Regions from separate parts of the Clostridium sp. JS66 genome, predicted to be linked through region 1. Evidence: riboswitches for the same ligand, from Rfam matches in the RefSeq annotation. Region 1 holds a riboswitch; the other holds the start of a gene.
What was found. A riboswitch is a leader RNA that binds a small molecule or an ion and turns the genes downstream of it on or off. The one in region 1 is predicted to bind cobalamin.
Positions count from the first base shown of each region.

Region 2: linked by a shared signal. The riboswitch ahead of cobK (precorrin-6A reductase) and the one ahead of Q6H37_RS06120 (cobyric acid synthase) in region 1 are both predicted to bind cobalamin.

Region 1 covers NZ_CP131467.1:1,279,587-1,293,366, reverse strand. Annotated here, with positions in the region: gene hemL (glutamate-1-semialdehyde 2,1-aminomutase) at 1-293, opposite strand, end outside; gene hemB (porphobilinogen synthase) at 296-1,267, opposite strand; gene cobA (uroporphyrinogen-III C-methyltransferase) at 1,432-2,898, opposite strand; gene hemC (hydroxymethylbilane synthase) at 2,921-3,793, opposite strand; gene Q6H37_RS06140 (NAD(P)-dependent oxidoreductase) at 3,768-4,466, opposite strand; gene hemA (glutamyl-tRNA reductase) at 4,424-5,620, opposite strand; gene Q6H37_RS06130 (histidinol-phosphate transaminase) at 5,680-6,780, opposite strand; gene cbiB (adenosylcobinamide-phosphate synthase CbiB) at 6,818-7,777, opposite strand; gene Q6H37_RS06120 (cobyric acid synthase) at 7,807-9,324, opposite strand; cobalamin riboswitch at 9,502-9,686, opposite strand; gene Q6H37_RS06115 (ABC transporter ATP-binding protein) at 9,733-10,458, opposite strand; gene Q6H37_RS06110 (energy-coupling factor transporter transmembrane component T) at 10,464-11,261, opposite strand; gene Q6H37_RS06105 (ATP-binding protein) at 11,510-12,835, shown strand; gene Q6H37_RS06100 (NUDIX hydrolase) at 12,899-13,453, opposite strand.
Region 2 covers NZ_CP131467.1:4,132,723-4,138,917, reverse strand. Annotated here, with positions in the region: gene Q6H37_RS19345 (response regulator) at 1-316, shown strand, start outside; cobalamin riboswitch at 390-569, shown strand; cobalamin riboswitch at 991-1,188, shown strand; gene cobK (precorrin-6A reductase) at 1,312-2,106, shown strand; gene cbiQ (cobalt ECF transporter T component CbiQ) at 2,175-3,071, shown strand; gene Q6H37_RS19330 (energy-coupling factor ABC transporter ATP-binding protein) at 3,084-3,938, shown strand; gene Q6H37_RS19325 (energy-coupling factor ABC transporter permease) at 3,978-4,730, shown strand; gene Q6H37_RS19320 (cobalt transport protein CbiN) at 4,730-5,080, shown strand; gene Q6H37_RS19315 (DMT family transporter) at 5,298-6,195, shown strand, end outside.

The sequences.
Region 1 (13,780 bases):
ATATGCTTTGCTAATTTTAATTCAAGTTCTGTTTGCGTACCAAATGCAATTTCGTTTTCTGCTGTTTCTTTTATAGCTTTCACTACATCCTCATCCTGATGTCCAAGTATCATAGGACCCCAAGCATTTATAAAATCAACATATTTATTTCCATCTTCATCATAAATATAAGCTCCAGAACCTTTTTTTATAATTGGAGGATCAATAGTTAATCCTACATATGCTCTAACAGGACTGTTTACTCCTCCTGGCATATATTTTTTTGATTCATTAAATATATCTGAATTTCTCATTATTATTTTTCCTCCCTAATCCATTTAGCTGCCTCTAGTGCATAATATGTAATAATCATTTTTGCTCCTGCTCTTTTTATAGATGTTAACATTTCAAGTGCTACTGCTTTTTCATCTATAAGTCCTGCTTTAGCTGCTGCTTTAACCATAGCAAATTCACCACTTACATTATAAGCTGCTATTGGAAAATCATATCTGTCTCTTGCCAATCTTATTACATCTAAATAAGGCATAGCTGGCTTAACCATTATAATATCTGCACCTTCATCTATATCATCTTCTATTTCAAGCATAGCTTCTCTTACATTTGCTGGATCCATTTGATAACCCTTTCTGTTACCAAACTGTGGTGCTGAATCTGCTGCTTCTCTAAATGGTCCATAAAATGCTGAACAGTATTTAGCACTATACGCCATTATAGATATATTTTTAAAGCCATTTTCATCTAATGCTTCTCTTATAGCAAGTACTCTTCCATCCATCATATCTGAAGGTGCTATCATATCTGCTCCTGCTTTTGCATGAGATACTGCTATTTTAGCTATGTAATTTAAAGTTTCATCATTATCTACTTGATGATCATGAATTATTCCACAATGACCATGACTTGTATATTCACACATACAAACATCTGTTATAACAAACATTTCTGGATCCAATTCTTTTATTTTTCTTATAGCCTTTTGAATTATTCCATCTTCATCATAAGCTCCACTTCCACATTCATCTTTATGATCTGGAATTCCAAATAATAGTACACTTTTAACTCCAACTTCCTTCATTTCATCCACTATTTCATGCAATCTATCTATAGAAAAATGATAATTGCCTGGTAAAGATGAAATTTCCTCTTTTTTATTTGTTCCTTCTACTACAAATAATGGATATATAAAATCGCTTGTGTGAAGGTATGTTTCTCTTACCATTCCTCTTATAACTTCATTTTCTCTTAATCTTCTATGTCTTCTAAACATTTCGTCATTTCCCCTTTATAAATTATTTTTTTATATTAATAAATATTTTTTATTATTATTACATTTTATTTCACATAGTAAGCAACCTTTTTGAGAGGACAATTGTCCTCTGTCCTCTCAAAAATATTGTGTCACAATATTTTTATATTACCACAGTTGAACTTTTAACTATTACTCTTATCTAGCAACTTCTTAATTACTCCTTCTGTAGTATACTCATCACAAACTTCATATTTTATGCCCTGTTTTTCTAATGCATTACCTGTGATTGGTCCTATGGAAACTACTCTTTTTTGTTTTATACTATCTACTCCAACTAATTCTATCATATTATTTACAGTGCTAGGACTTGTAAATACTACTGTATCTACATCATCAAAACATCTTTCACTAGGCAGTGTTCCTAATACTGTTTCATAAACATGACACTCATCCACAGTACATCCATTTTCTCTTAACACTTCTGCTAAATAAGGTCTTGCATTTTTAGCTCTTGGTAAAAATATTTTATCTCCAGATTTTATAAAGTTTTTCATTTTTTCAAATAAGCTTTCTGCTACAAACTTTTCTGCAATGATTTTAGGAATAATTCCTCTATGCTTTATAGCTTTTTCAGTGGCAGGTCCTATAGCAGCAAAGACTGCTTTTATTTTTCTTATATCATAATCATTGTTATTTAAATACTTAAAGAAACTATTTACACCATTTACACTAGTAAATACTATGTAGTCATAAGAATTCAATTTATCTATATATTGTCCCATTGCTTCTTCATTATATTTTATCTCTATAGAGTTTATTTCCGTAACCTGAGCTCCCAAATCTATTAACTTTTCTCTTATTTCTTTTGCCTGCTCTTTAGTTCTAGTGATACATATGTTTTCACCAAATAGCGGCTTTTTTTCATACCAATTTAATTTATCATTAAATTGTACAACTTGTCCCACCACTATTATAGATGGTGAATGCAGTTCTGCTTTTAAAGCTTTTTCTTCTATATCCTTTAAAGTTCCAATTACCTTTTTTTGTTTAGCAGTAGTTCCTCTCATAACTACTGCACAAGGAGTAGCTTCGCTCATTCCATTTTCCATAAGTTTTTTTGAAATAACACCCAAATTTTCAAATCCCATTAAAAATATAAGTGTTCCTCCAACATTTGCTGCAGCATTCCAATTGATATTTAATTTTTCTGCACTTTTTCCAGTAAACACATGAAACCCTTGTGCTATCTTTCTATGAGTTACAGGTATTCCTCCATAGTTAAGTACAGAAATAGGAGATGTAATTCCTGGAATAACTTCAAAGTCTATTCCTTCATCTATAAGCCTTAAGGCTTCTTCTCCTCCTCTTCCAAATATGTACGGATCGCCACCTTTTATTCTTCCAACAATATGTCCCTGTTTAGCTAATTCTACTAGCATATTATTAATTTCATCTTGAGTTTTATAGTGACATCCTGGCTCTTTTCCACAATAATATACTTTACAATTTGAATTTAAATATTTTAAAATACCTATTCCTGCAAGTCTGTCATACATTACAGCTGTACACTGTTTTAACTTCCTTACAGCTTTTAGAGTTATAAGTTCTTCGTCTCCTGGCCCTGCTCCTATAAGATAAACCTTTCCCATTTAATTCTCATCCCTTTCTGCATTATGCTTCTATAATTTTTTTAGCTAATTTATATCCTAATTCCATGTAATCTTCTTTATTGCCAGATATCTCTCTTTTTATAAGATTATCTCCAACTTGAAATATTCCTATAATACTTATAGTATTTTCGTTTATTTGTGCATAAGCTCCTATAGTTGAATGACAATCTCCATTTAAAGTTCTCATAAAACTTCTTTCAGCTTCAACACATATTCTTGTGTTCTCATCTTCCATTCTTTTAAATATATCTTCATTTGCACTGTTCTTTTTTGTCTCTATTCCTAAAGCTCCCTGACCTACTGCTGGCACCATCTCATTAACATCAAAATAATCCGTTATAATATTTTCCATATTCATTCTTTTAAGACCTGCTGCTGCTAATATTATTCCATCTAAATTCTCTTTTTCTATTTTAGATATCCTAGTTTGCACATTACCCCTTATAGGAACTATTTCTAAATCAGGTCTTAAAAGTTTAACCTGTGCAGCTCTTCTATTGCTGCTAGTTCCAATTTTCGCTCCTTTTTTTAATTCTTTAAAATGTACACCGTTCATAGAAACAAATGCATCTCTAACATCTTCTCTTGGAGGTATAGACACTATATCAAACATATCCGGAACATCAAAAGGCACATCTTTCATACTATGTACTGCAGCATCTGCTTTATCCTCTAATAGTGCTACTTCTATTTCCTTTATAAAAAGACCTTTTCCACCAATTTTACTTAAAGATACATCTAATATTTTATCTCCTGTAGTCTCTACTAAAAGCTTTTCAGCCTCAACATCATGATTTTCCTTTAACATTTTCATTATATTTTCTGTCTGCACTTGTGCAAGCTGACTTCTACGAGTTGCAATTTTTAGTTTCAAAATCAATCACCATCCTATTATCAATATGTTCATCCATATAAAACATCTTTAGTACTATATCCCCTTTTCCTTTTTCATAAAAGAAATAAAAATCTTCAGAACATACAAATTTCATTATTTCCTTCTTTATAATGCTATTTTTTAACCTTTTTCTCAAATCTGATGTAAATTCAATAAACTTATCATATTTAGCTGCATAATCTTTTATCTTTTCCGCCAAATATACAGATGCTCTAGGATTTCCACTAAAAGTATTAACTCCTAAAAAAATATTTTTTGTATTCCTTTGGCAGGGTGTAACGCACATTCCATCCTCTGAAGATGTGCAATCTATATATAGTTTGTAACTTTCTGTGCAATGTAATCTTATTTCCGAATTTATCTTTTTTGAACTAGTAGCAATTATAACCAAATGATTACATTCTATATACTCTTTTTTATATTCTGATTTTATAATTTTCAAATTACTATAATCTTTTAACTCCTTAAACCCATCATTGAACTCCCTAGAAACTACTGAAACTAAACATCCTTTTTTCACAAAAGTTTTAGCCTTTGTAAGAGCTGCATTTCCTCCTCCAACAATAAGTACTTTTATCTTATTGGATATAAGTGAAAGCATTGTATATTCTATTCCGCCACATAAAATATCTTCTTTATTATTTTCATACAATCCTCAGCACTTCCCTTCAGTTGTTCCTCTTTTAGTACATCTATGGCTCTATTGATAAAAGCATCTGATGTACTTTTAAATAGTACTTCAGCCAATTTTTCGTTATCCTTGGTATGCCTTTTATTTTTGAAGGTTTTATATCTCTTTTTATATACCTTTTCTCCACACTTTTTAAGATTTACTATTTCTCCAGAAATACTCTGTATTTTCTGCCAATCCATAAACTCTTTAATATATTTATCAACTATACATCTATTTTTAATCATTATATCTTTTCTTTTTTTTCTATTTTCATCATCTATGGAACTTACCTTGTCAATATTGTATACTGTTACATTTTCCATACTGCAAACTTCTTCTTCTACATCTCTAGGCACAGCTAAATCAAATATAGTCATAGTTTTTTCTGGTAAGTTATTCTTTCTTACTACACAGTGAGGTGCTGAAGTACATGATATTATACAATCCACATCATTATAATTTTCTACTCTTTCATCAAAATTTATAACTTTCACTCTAGGATCTTCTATATCTACAACCTTCGGATTTCTTACTGCTATATATAGCACCTCAAAACCTGCAGATAAAATATATTTTGCCGCAAGCTGTCCAACTTCACCAAAACCTAACAGCATAAATCTTTTTATTCCACGTTTTCTACTTTCATTAACTGCTATGGATGATGAAGATACAGGTATTTTATAAAGACTTGACTTGGTTCTAAACTCTTTTCCACAAGTCACTGCAGTTTGAAAAAGCCTCTGCAAATCTCTATGTACAGTTTTTGAATTCAAAGCAATTTCATAAGCTTCCTTAACTTGAGCTAAAATTTGATCTTCTCCTAAAATCAAGGAATTGAATCCACATACCACATCCATTAAATGCCTAATTACTTCATTGCTCTTATAATGAAAAGTATAGTTTTTCAAATTTTTATCCCAACCTAATATATCAAAAACCTTATTTACCATGGCATCATCATGATCTTTAGCATTAAAATATATTTCAGTTCTGTTACAAGTACTTATTACCACAACTTCATCACAAACTTCTTTTAAACTCTTTGTGAACTTTTCACAACGTTTTTGTATTACAGAAAATTTTTCTCTTACTTCTAATTTTACATCCCTTTTTAAACCTATAAGTTGTATCATTATTACCATCTCCCAAAATAATTCACTACCACTACCATTGGTAGCAACCGTACAAAAACTTAACTTAATGAATTTAAAAGCTTTATAATTTTATTATTAATTTCCCTATTTTTAATAGCTAGCCTAATATATTTATCATTTAAGGTTTTAAAGTTATCACATTTTCTAATTGCAATTCCTTTATCTAAACATATTTTATACAATTCATCACAATGTAAACTTTTAAGCTTACATAATACAAAATTAGAATAGGTATTATACACTTCTTCTATTAAACCTACTTTTTTCAAATTTGAAATCATATATTTTCTCTCTTCATCAATCCATTTTAATGAATCTTCTATATAATTTCTATCCTTTAAAACATATTTTGCTGCAATTTCTGCAAAACAATTTACATTCCAGGGATTTTGTTTAATTTTAATTTTATCTATAAGTTCCTCATTTTTGCTTATTCCATATCCTATTCTGATGCCAGGCAAAGCAAAGAATTTAGTTAAAGCTCTAATTATAAGTATACATTTATAATTTTTCATTTTCTCTAAAAAGCTAAAATTATTTTTCCCTGTAAATTCTATAAAAGCTTCATCTATTATAATTGTTTTATTATTTTCTTCGCAAAAATCTAATATTTTTTTAAATTTATCCTTATCTATTATTCCCCCATTAGGATTATTAGGGTTCCCTATGATAAGTACATCTGACTTTTGTGTTTGCAATAATATATCTTCATAATCATAAGTCATATCCTTTTTCATGGTAGAATATATTATGTCACATCCCCACTTCAAAGCATTTTTCTCATATTCTATAAAGGAAGGAACTGCTACACAAACCTTTTTAAAACAGCTTATGGACAAATCTATAATTTCTGCTGCACCATTGCCAAGAATTATATCCTTTTCAGATATAAAAAATTCACTTTTTTTATCATAAACTCCAGGTTTAAAATAATCCACACTAAAATCTAAATATTCCTTAATGCACTTTTTTAAGCTTCTATATTCAGCATCTGGATACTTTTCTACAGCTTTTATAGCTTCATCTATATGATCTGTAAAGCTTTTCGGAACTCCTAATGGATTTATATTAGAACTAAAATCTAAAATTTCTCTTCCCTTTAAAATTCCTTCTGTATATATATCTCCTCCATGTTCCATATCAATCACTTCCTAAATCCTTTTTAATAAAACATATTTACTTCTTAATAATTACAAACATAAATACTACATATATAATTATCATAAAAATTTCAGCAGCATACATAAGCTTTATAGACTCATTTATATGTTCAAAACTCAATGTCTTTTTCTTATCTCCTATTGTAGGCTTATAAACTACTTCTCCAAAATATACATTAGTTCCACCTAGCTGTACCTTCATAGCTCCTGCAGCAGCTGCTTCTGGATAGGCACAATTTGGACTTTTATGATTTTTTCTATCTCTAACCATTATACAAAAGCTTTCTATAGCATTGCCTTTAACTACAAAAGAACTTAAACATATAAGTATTCCAGTTATTCTTGCAGGAATAAAATTGAAAACATCATCTACCTTAGCTGGAAAAAATCCTATATATCTATATTTTTCATTCATATATCCAAGCATTGAATCCATGGTATTTATAGCTTTATACATCATTGCCAAAGGTGCTCCTCCAATTATTGCATAAAATAATGGTGCAATAACCCCATCTGAAGCATTTTCAGCCACTGTTTCAACATCAGCTCTTATTATCTCATTATCACCAAGCTGTGTTGTATCTCTTCCAACTATATATGAAAGCATTAATCGAGCTTTCTCTATATCTTTATCCTTCAATGCATGATAGACCTTTTTAGCTTCTTTACTTAAACATTTTGCTGCCAATGTAGTCCATATTATCAACACATTAACAATATGAAATAACCAAGGCAGTGAACTTGCTAACTTTAAAATACCAAATGTTATAAAAAAGCTTATACCCGCTACAATTATTACAATAAGTCCGCCAAAAGCTTTAATACTTCCATTAGATTTACATAGTTTTCTTCCTTTTTTATCAAGAAACCCTATAAGTTTTCCTATATATATAATAGGATGCGGCAACCAATTAGGATCGCCTATTAGCCAATCTATTATTACAGCTAAAATTATATCTAATATATTCATTGCCATGAAAGATGCTATCAAAATACATCACCCCATTATTTCTTCATTCCCATAATATTATATATACTTGTTATATCCATATTTTGCCTAACTATGTCTGCAAGTCTATCAAGTTCTTTTTCTCTTAAATTTTCATATACATAAGATTTTTTAGTTTTCATACCTTTTTTTGATCTTATTTTATTTAAAATATATTCTCTAAAATCTACACCATCAAAAACTCCATGTATATAACTTCCTATAACATTTTCTTCATTATTTACAGCACCATCCTGAAGACAAACCTCTTCTCCATTCTTATCTGTGATTTCAAATAAAGGTTTTGCTTTTTCACCATAAGTACATATTCCCATATGTATTTCATAGCCATATACATCTATTTTTCTTTTTTCTGTTGAAGCTTCATTCTTATATACATCAAACTCTCTTATACTTTCTGCTTTTACCCTTGTAGTGACCTTTTCTTCCTCAAATACAGTATCTATATCCAAAAGACCCATAGCTTCTACCTCTGGAACTTCTGTTTCTACACCATAAGGATCTTTTATTATTTTTCCAAGCATTTGATATCCGCCACAGATTCCTATAACTAAACCATCTTTGCTGTATTCCTTTATGTGTGCTTCTATACCGGATTTTCTAAGCTTAAGTAAGTCCTCAATAGTATTCTTGCTTCCTGGAATTATAACTAAATCTGGATTTCCAAATTCTTCAACAGTTTCTATAAATCTTACTGATACATCCTCTTCACTCTTTAAGGAATCTAAGTCTGTAAAATTAGATATGTGTGGAAGCTTTATTACAGCTATATCTATAGGTGCTGTCACTCTCTTGTTAAACTCTACTGCACCATCTTCATCTTCTAATGCCAAATGAAAATAAGGAATTACACCTAGACATGGTATTTTTATTATATCTTCTAGCATAGTAAGTCCTGGTTTTAATATTTCCACATCGCCTCTAAATTTATTTATTATTGTACCCTTAACTCTCTTCTTTTCTTCCTCATTAAATAGAACCATGGTTCCTGCTAAAGATGCAAATACTCCTCCTTTATCTATATCCCCAGCTAACAAAACAGGTGCATCTACAATTTCTGCCATACCCATATTTACTATGTCTCTATCTCTTAAATTTATTTCTGCAGGACTACCTGCTCCTTCCATAACTATGATATCAAACTTTTTTTCCATTTCTTCAAATTGCTCTTTAAGCATATCCCTAAATTGTAATTTCATATTATGATATTCCATAGCAGTACTATTACCATATACTTTTCCATTAACTATAATCTGACATTTTTTATCAGAAGTAGGCTTTAAAAGTATAGGATTCATATATGCTTCTGGTTGAAGTCCTGCAGCATAGGCTTGAAGCACTTGTGCACGCCCCATTTCCTTACCATCTAGAGTTATATATGAATTTAAAGACATATTTTGCGACTTAAAAGGACATACAGAATATCCATCCTGCGTAAAAATTCTACAAAGTGCCGTTACTAGTATACTCTTTCCTACTGATGATCCTGTGCCTTGAATCATAATTTTAGCCATACCAATCATTCCCCTCTCAAAATTTGTATAAACGAAAAAATTGTCCAAAAGTGCTCCATGCAATATCCCCATATTTTTAACATATTGCATATTGTTTGACTTTTAAGACAATTTTCTTTACAAAATAAAAAACCGGCAAATGCCGGAAGTACTATATTAAAAGTCCTTTCCCTCCGAAAGCATATGTTTTAATCAGGCAGGTCTCCTGGCTTATGAATCATTCTCCCCTTTGCCTTCCTCCAATATTAATATAGAGTGGCCAGTAAAGGTTTGTCCTCAATTACAGTAGCGGGGGCTGCTGCGGAATTCAACCGCATTCCCTTTTCACCTTGTTAAAAGGCACCTGAAGTTACAATATTCTCTTTTATAAATTTAGTTTATTACAATTAAGTTACTCTGTCAATAATTCTACTTTATATTATAATGAACTAAAAAATCGTTATCATTGATCACAGAATTATAATCATCATCTCTTACAATAGTATGTTCTTCTGAGAAAACTAAAGCCCTTTTAAATACATCTTGTACATATTCAAAATCATGGGTAGAACAAATTATAGTTTTACCACTGGAATTTAATTTTATCATAAGATCTTTCAAAAATCTTTTTCCTTTAGGATCTATACCATTCATAGGTTCATCTAAAACTAAAACCTCTGGATTTAAAGCTAAAACACTAGCTATAGCTACCCTCTTTTTCTCCCCACCACTTAAATTATATGGTTCTCTTTCTCTAAGATCCGCTACATCTAAGAGCTTTAGGCAATCTTCAACTCTCATATTCACTTCTTCTTCCTTTAAACCCATCTGCCTTGGTCCAAATGCTATTTCATCATACACATTAGAACAAAAAAGTTGTGCATCTGAATTTTGAAATACAAAACCTACACTTTTGTGAAATAATTTGCAAAATTTATTATCTTCTAACTTTTTGCTATTTATTTCTTCACCCTTAAAACAGTATTTTCCTTTTTTTGCGAATTCTATTCCATTTACAATTTTCAAAAATGTGGATTTACCACTGCCATTAGGCCCTATTAAAGCTACAGCTTCCCCTTCTTTAATACTTACATTTATATTTTTTAGTACATCTGCATTTTTGTATTTAAAATAAACATCTTTAAATTCAATCATCCTTATCACATCCTAGCAAAATAAAAATACATTAATATAATTACTATATTTATTATAACATAAGCAAAATCCTTAAAAGAAAAACTAAAGCTTGAATAAGACACATACTCTCCTGTGAATCCTCTACATTCCATGGCGGAATACATTTCATCACCTAATTCCTTTGATTTTAAGAAAAGATTTCCCATTACTTTAGATAAAGAAGAGTATTTACCACTATTTACACCTATAGATCTTAACTTTAGAGCATAAATCATTTCTAGAGAAAATTCTCCAAGAATATAAATATATTTTATGGTTATATCGAACACTAATATGAATATATCTGGTATGAAGAAGTTTTTAAGTGCTTTTGTTATGTCATGCCACTTAGTAGTATAAGATAAGATATTTATAGCTAATATAGTACCTATTACTTTTAAGATAAGAAGTATACTATTTCTTACATTTCCCATCATTATAGAAGGTATAATCATAATAAATGTAAAAATTGGTACCACTATGCTTACTGCTAAAATTTTTTTTATGTCTTCTATGTCTAATAAACTCAAAGTAAATAGCATATATACATCCACAACTAATATGTACATAAGATTCTTAGACATTGACAAAAATATTATGTTTATAATTGTAAAAATCAATTTTATAGATGGATTAAGCTTGTACATAAAATTATTACTAACTTTGTTGCTTCTCTTTATTAATGATAAAATACTTAGAAGTCCCACTATAGTTTTATCTATAAAACTATCTTTGTCAGCTTTAGGTACATAGTCATCTTTCTTTAAAAGCCAGTCTCCCATTACTATTACACCTACTTATTACAAATTATTTTACATATACTCAAAATATATCATATATAAAAACTTAATGCAATTAATTTAAAACTTATTATATTACGTATAATAATTGTAAAATATTAAATTAATTAATATTTATTTTACATTTTGCATATATTTTAGGAGGATTTAAAATGCTTTTGTAGAATATGTGTTATTAGTGCATCATTATACAACAGTTTATTTTAATAATAATGAAAGGAGTTCTCACTGTGTTAAGTTCTGATTATTCTTGTTTATTTTCAAATAACTCTAATAATAATTTTATTGTTAATACAGATCTTTCTAATGATAAAAATATGATTAATACAATTATAGACAATGTTCCTATAGGAGTTATAATTTTAGACATCAAATTTAACATAATACTTTGGAATTCCGTACTAGAAAAAATGTCAAACATATACAATAAAACTGTTATAGGAAAAAACTTTTTTCAGATTTTCCCCAAGGTATTTACTAAAGATATCAATATTAAAATCAAAAACATTACAAGTACTAAAGAAACTATAATATTAGATAATCTTTCAGTAAACAATTTCTTTTCAAGTAAACATTACAAATACTGTAATATAAAAATTAGTGCTTTAGAAAATAAATCTTCAATATCAAATGGCATAATGTTTACCTTTGAAGATTGTACTGTACTGCAAAATGTAAGATATGAATTAAATAAAGAATGTTCTATTGTTAAAACCTTAATCAAAAAAATAAAAGAAGATAAATTACACTTAAGTAAGATGCAAGAAATTGACAAATTAAGGACAGATTTTTTTACCAACATCAGTCATGACCTTAGAACACCATTAAACATAATTCTAAGTGCACTTCAACTTATGAAATCTTTTAACAATTTAAACTGTAATGAAGAAAAGTCTTTTAAATATTTTAAGAGCATAAAACAAAATTCTTTAAGATTATTAAAACTTATTAATAATTTAATAGATATAACAAAAATCGATAGTGGATATTTTGAAATTCGCACTGGCAATTACAATATAGTTAATATAGTTGAAGATATAACACTATCTGTAGCTCAATATGTAGAGAATAAATCTATAACTCTTACATTTGATACAGATACAGAAGAAAAATTTATGGCTTGTGATCCTGATAAAATAGAAAGAATTATGTTGAATTTAATATCTAATGCTATAAAATTTACAAATCCAGGTGGACATATATTTATAAACATGTTTGATGAAAACGATCATATTGTTATTTGCGTAGAAGATACTGGTATTGGCATACCTGAAGATGATTTGGATATAATTTTTGAAAGATTTCGTCAGGCAAATAGAGCTTCAGCAAGAAACTATACAGGAAGTGGCATAGGATTATCTCTTGTAAAATCCTTAGTTGAAATGCATGGAGGAAAAATTTCAGTTAAAAGCACTTATGGAAAGGGTACCAAATTTGTTATAAGACTTCCTGTTACTATAAAGGAAACCGATAACGCACCTACACAAAATATTAACTTTAATAAAAGTCATATTGAAAAAGTAAGTATAGAATTTTCTGATATATATACATCATAAATTAACTTTAGCACAGGATTAGTACCTGTGCTTTTTTTACAAAAATTTTTTTATTTTAAAACCTTATAAATTACAGCCTTCACAAAATATATACCATGTTCCCATAGCTACAGCTGTACCTTTTGCCTGTTCCTCTAATAAAAAGTTTTTTAAATTATTTTTATTTACCAAAACAACTTCTATTTCCTCTTCTGATTCAAGATGTTGTTTAGGATTTAAATTTTCTTCTATTGTCTCATCAATTTCTGCATTAGCTACACGCACAGTATCCGTCAATAGTGCTGCATTTGAATATAATTCAGGACTTATAGTTTTTATTTTTCCTACATATCCTGTTTCTTCTTTAAGTTCTCTTAAAGCCTCCTTTTCTAAATCTTCACCTTCTACTAATCCTGCTGGAAATCCTAAAATATAATTATTTATAGCTGGACGATATTGTTTTATCATTAAATATCTGTTTGATGGAACAAGTTTAGGTATTATGACCACAGTTTTACTAGTATTAGTCCTTTCTATACTTTCCCACTTTACAGTTTCTCCACTTTTACTCTTATAGGTTGTTTGCTTTAATGCCAACCATTTCCCTTTATACAAAGTTTTTTCTTCAATTTTTTTCATAATCAATTCACTCCAATCTTGCAAAAATCTTAGTCAATATCACTAATCATATTCTACTATACTATGTTTAAATTTTACATATTTTTATTATAAAAAAACATATGAGAAATATCTATGTTATTACGGGCGTTTATGCTTATATTAAACCAAATTGCTATTTTTTGATCTTGTTCCTGCAGCAGCTTTCTAATAAAAGGATTTATATCAGATTTCAAAAGGATGTTCTTTGCTTAACTCATTTAATTTCATAAGCACCTCTAATTTATACATTTTGTATAAATTATTCTTAAAAAATCTACATTCTGCAAATAGAATTAAAAATTTCCA
Region 2 (6,195 bases), 2.8 Mb from region 1:
AGAAGCCTGTAATGGAAAAGAAGCAATTCTAATGAATGAAAAACTGAATCCTGATATTATTCTTATGGATATAAAAATGCCAATACTAGATGGATTACGTGCAGCAGAATTAATAAAAAACAGAGATGAAAATAAAATTATCATATTTGTAAGTGCTTGTGAAGATTTTTATCTTGTACAAAAAGCCATAAGGATAGGGGCAAATGATTATCTATTGAAATCTACTAGAACTGAACAATTAGTAGAAACAATAAGAAGACATATGTATCCTAATAGAGAATATTTTATGGATAAAGTTATAGGAATAAATTATTAAGGTTGATAAAATATTTTAAATTATAAAAAGATTGACATAATTCAAAAATAGATATACAATTATTATTGTAAAATTAAATAATAAAGTATTAGGTTTATTTATTAATTAAAAGGGAAAGTGGTGAAAATCCACTGCAGCCCCCGCTACTGTATACGGAGACAAGTTCTATGTCCACTGGAGAGATATCTCTCTGGGAAGGAAGAATAAGGAAGACCCGTGAGTCAGGAGACCTACCTATTGCTTTTGTCATAGTCTTTCGGAGGGAGAGAAAATGCATAAATAGTGTCATTTTAATACCGTTGTATTTTGAGTTTAACTTAAAATTAGCAGTATTAGATGCAGCAGAATATGTATTTTATAATTGTTTATTAGAGACTTCGAAAGGAGCCTCTTTTATTATATAGTGTTAATTTAAATATATTTAATCCCTTTATAAAACTTACTTTACACTTACTTTTTAGTAAGTGTACCTTTTTTTATAACATATAGAACTTGGATTTATGAAAGTTCGTATGACATATTGACTAATATAGTAAAAATTTCTTGGATTTTGTATAAAATATTGACAAAAATATATTTAATAGATATTATATAAACATGTAATATGGTAATTTTTATATGAAGATTTAGTGTGATAAAGATTAAATTTTGATAGAATTTGTATATTTTTGAACAATATAATAGTTTAAATAGGTGTCGATTGTAATCAAGAAGTGTTACAAATCGGTGAAAAGGGAAGATGGGTGAAAATCCCACGCGGTCCCGCCGCTGTAAAAGAGGAGTCCCTCTGAGAATGCCACTGAATAATCGGGAAGGCAAGAGGTGATGATGATGCTTGAGCCAGAATACCTGCCTGTTTTAATACCTGTTACTCTACGAGAGATAGAGGAGGTTTAATACAGTGTGCCTATTTTTAGTATTAACTCATTGTCTTTTGAGAGACAATGAGTTTTTTTTATATATATGATTTATTTTTAATATTTTTGGAGGTAATTATGTCAGACGTATTAGTTATTGCAGGAACAATGGATGCTAAGCAAATAATAAACAAGCTTTATAAAATTGGTGAAAAGGTTACCGTAATGGTCACCACTAAGTTAGGCAGTGAGTTGATTGATCATGATGATAGTATTGATATTTATCAGGGAAAGATCAATAAGTTTAGCGTCATTGATATGATAGATAAAGTACAGCCAAAGTGTATAATTGACGCTTCTAATCCTTTTTCAGTAGACATATCTAGAAATGTAATAAGTGCTTGTAAACTGACTGAAATACCATATATTAGGTTTCTAAGAGAAAAGGTAGTATATGAGGATTATGACGTTGTAAAGGTAAAAAATTATAAAGAAGCATATGAACGCATCCTGGAATATGAAGGTAATATCGTACTAACGGTAGGAAGTAAAAAAATTGAAACCTTCACTAAGATTCCTGACTATCGAAACAGAGTATACCTTAGAGTGCTTCCAGATTGGATGGTGTTAAAAAAATGTGAAGAACTGGGATTCAATTCAAGAAATATAATAGCAATGAAAGGACCATTCAGTGAAAAGTTAAATGAGGAGATATTTAAGTATTGCAATGCTTCTGTTTTAGTGACAAAAGATAGTGGTAATACCGGGGGCGTTATAGAAAAAATAAGTGCAGCTAGAAAATTAGGAATTAAAATAATTATGATTGAGAGATCTGATGAAAATTATGAAAATAAAACGACTTCAATTGAAGAAATAATTGATTTCGTAAAGAAAATAAGTATCAAAGCCAAAAGTATTCCAAATATAATATAGAAACTTAAAAAATAGGAATTTTAAAAACCATTATTTTGACATGGATAAAAATTGAAAGAAGGTGCGATATGGAAACAATTATTATTTTATGCATTATGTTTTTGATAGCTTTGTTTTTCTTTAAAATTGGAAATAATGATGATCATAATCATGAAAATAAAAACCACAATCATAGAATTGGTCATAAACACGGTGAAGGATTTTCTATTGACTTTTATTCTTATAGTTCAAAAATAAGACATTGGAATCCTACCTTTAAAGTAGCACTTTCTGTTTTGATATTAATTCTTTGCATTGTACTTAACAATCCATATGTATCCATTATGGTGATTATTGCAATGACCTATGTGACAGTTGTAAAAGGGAAACTTCCATTACATGAATATTTGTCAATAATGACAATTCCCGTAGCATTTATTTTATTGGGTACTTTTACTATTGCCATTGATTTTTCAAGGCAGCCCTTAGGACAATATAATCTGTATCTTGGTTTTGCCTATGTATTCACTTCTAATTTAAAACTTAAGGAAGCTGTATTTTTGATATTAAAGGTTTTTGCAGCTATTAGTGCACTGCAGATGATGACATTATCAACTCCATCCTCTGAAATTATCTATGTACTTCGCAAAGCACATGTGCCAAAGCTTATTATAGAACTTATGAATATGATTTATAGATATATTTTTATTTTAATGGATGTATATAGTAAGATGAAAAACTCTGCAGAGTCTCGTGAGGGATACTGTGATTTTAAAACCTCCTGTTATACATTTGGAAGTATTGCAAGTAATATGCTGGTTACTTCACTGAAAAAGGCAAATTCATATTATGATGCTATGGAGGCCAGATGCTATGATGGGGAACTAATATTTTATGAGGAAGATAAAAAGGTGGAAACAATACATATTGTTTCAGCAGCAGCATTCATAATTTTTTTAATTGTAATATGGAGTTTTACGAGATAAGGGGGAGCTATTATGGAAAAAACAATATTAAAGGTTGAAGATTTGCATTATGTTTATGGAAGTGGAAAAGTTGCATTGAAGAGTGTAAGTGTGGATATTCATGAAGGTGAAAAAATTGCTGTTATTGGCTCCAATGGATCTGGAAAATCTACATTTTTCTTGAATATTAATGGCGTATTTACACCAGAACGTGGAAAAGTCATTTATCGGAATACAGTGGTTAATAAGAAGAATTTAAAGGAGCTTAGAAAGAACATTGGAATTGTATTTCAGGATGCAGATAACCAAATTATTGCATCTACGGTTATGGCAGAAGTTGGATTTGGACCTATGAATTTAAAACTTCCAAAGGAAGAAGTAAAAAAGAGAGTTGATGAAGCTCTCACATATATGAATATTTCTGACTTCAAGGATCGACCTCCTCATTATTTGAGCGGCGGCGAGAAGAAAAGAGTTACTATTGCAGATATTATTGCTATGAAATCAGAAATCGTTATTTTCGACGAACCTACAGCAGCACTAGACCCTTTAAATGCCATGATGTTAGAAGAAGTTTTAGACAAGCTTGCTTTTGAAGGTAAGACAATGCTTATTTCAACTCATGATGTAGATTTCACCTACAGATGGGCGGAAAGAGTTCTTGTATTCTGCCATGGAAAAATTATAGCAGATGGAACACCACTAGAAATTTTCAAAAACAAGGAAGTTTTAAAACAGGCAAATTTAAAGCAGCCAACTATGCTGGAGGTTTATGAATCCCTTGTAGAAAATCATTTTATAAAAGATACAAAGTTTTATCCTAAAAATACTGAAGAATTTAATAAAATGCTTGAAAAACAGATGTCTTTTCTAGGTGCTTTGGCTTAGATTAAATATAAATTAACTTAACATAAGGAGGAAAATAAAATGAACAAAAAAGAAAAGAAGCTCTTAACTATTATTACAGTCTTTGCATTGACCTTTGGAGTAGTTCCAGTGGCAAATGCAATGCACATTATGGAAGGTTATCTTCCACCAAAATTTTGTATTGCATGGGGGGCCATTTGTGTTCCATTCTTAGTATTGGGTTACTTATCAATTAAAAAGACATTATCTGAAAACCGTAAATCTATGACCATTCTTGCTATGACAGGTGCATTTATTTTTGTACTTTCATCTTTAAAAATTCCGTCAGTAACAGGAAGCTGTTCTCACATGACGGGTACAGGACTTGCTGCAATTTTATTTGGACCATCTGCAGTAAGTATACTAGGTATCATTTGCTTGGTTTTTCAAGCAATTTTACTTGCTCATGGTGGACTTACAACTCTTGGTGCTAACACTTTTTCTATGGCTATTGCAGGTCCCTTAGTTTCTTATGGAATCTATAAATTATGTCAGAATATGAAAGTTAATAAAAATGTAGGTATTTTTATAGCAGCATCAATTGGTGACTTATTTACTTATTGTGTAACTAGTATTCAGCTTGCACTTGCATATCCTTCTCAAAGTGGTGGAGTTATGGCATCTGCAGCTAAATTTCTTGCAGTATTTGCACCAACACAGCTTCCACTTGCAGTTATCGAAGGCATTCTTACTGTTGTAATTGTTATGGGTCTTGAAACATATGCAAAATCCGAACTAACAGTTATTGGATTTTTAAAGAGAGGTGAAAATTAATGGCAAAGACAAAAAAGAAGGTTATCACTTTATTGGTTATTGCTGCATTGATTGCTCTTATACCATTATTTACATTGAGAGGAGCTGAATTTGGAGGATCAGATGATGCAGGAAGTAAAGTAGTTTCGCAAATTACAGGTAAAGAGTATCATCCTTGGTTTACACCTGTTATGGAAACTTGGATTGGTGGAGAATTACCAGGTGAAATTGAAAGCTTATTATTTTGTGTACAAACAGGTATTGGTGTCGGTATCATAGCATTTTTTATGGGAAGATTAGTAGAAAGAAAAAAAATAGAAAACGAGAAGCTTAAAAGTGAAAAACGAACTACAGAATCAGTAATTAGCTAGAAATTTGTACAAGGCTATTTAAAAAAGCTTATTCCATAAAGATTAAATAAAGCAATTTGAAGAAAACTTAACGAAAAGTTATGTTATCCTCAAATTGTTTTAATTTTATGAGAAAAATTATATAGTGATATTTTTAATGATTGTGTTAATGAATTCATAATTATTGTTATAATTGAATTAATATCATAATTTTAACTATATATGAGAGGAGAGTATAATGAATAAATCAAAAGCTTATCCAATTATGATGGCATTAGTATCCGCAATTTTATTTGGAGCCAGTGCACCTATAACCAAGATGCTTTTAGGTAAAATTGATCCTATTCCTCTTGCTGCATTTTTATATTTTGGTAGTGGAGTTGGCTTGTTAATATTCCAGATTGTAACTTCACTTGTTAAAAAACAAGCCTTAGACGAAGCACCTTTGAAAAAAAAGGATTTTCCCTGGCTTTTAGGTGCAAGTATTGCAGGAGGAATTATAGCACCTATTATTTTGCTAAACTGTCTTAAAGTAACTCCGGCCTCAACTGCTTCACTGTTGTTAAATTTTGAAGGGGTGGCAACTACCATAATTGCAGTAGTATTTTTTAAAGAAAGTGCAGGAAAACAAATTTTAAGTGCTGTAATATTAATTACTATGGCAAGTATTATTTTGTCCTGGGATTTTAAAAATCAATGGGGATTTTCTATAGGTTCTTTTGGAATTATATTGGCTTGTTTTTGCTGGGGAATAGATAATAATTTTACAAGAAATATTTCTGCAAAAAATCCTTTTTCCATTGTAACAATAAAAGGAATTATATCAGGTTCTTTTTCATTCATTCTAGCTATGATACTTGGTAATCAAATACCAAGTTTAACAATTTCAATATCTGCTATGATTATAGGATTTTTTTGCTATGGTTTAAGTATAGTATTATTTGTATTTGCTATGAGGGATTTAGGAAGTACAAGAACAAGTGCATTATATGGAACAGCGCCATTTATTGGAGTTATTTTATCTTTTATTTTATTAAAAGACACTCCAAGTGTTATGTTTTTTATATCACTTCCCATTATGATTATAGGAACAGTTCTTTTATTAAAGGAAGAACATTATCACACTCATATTCATA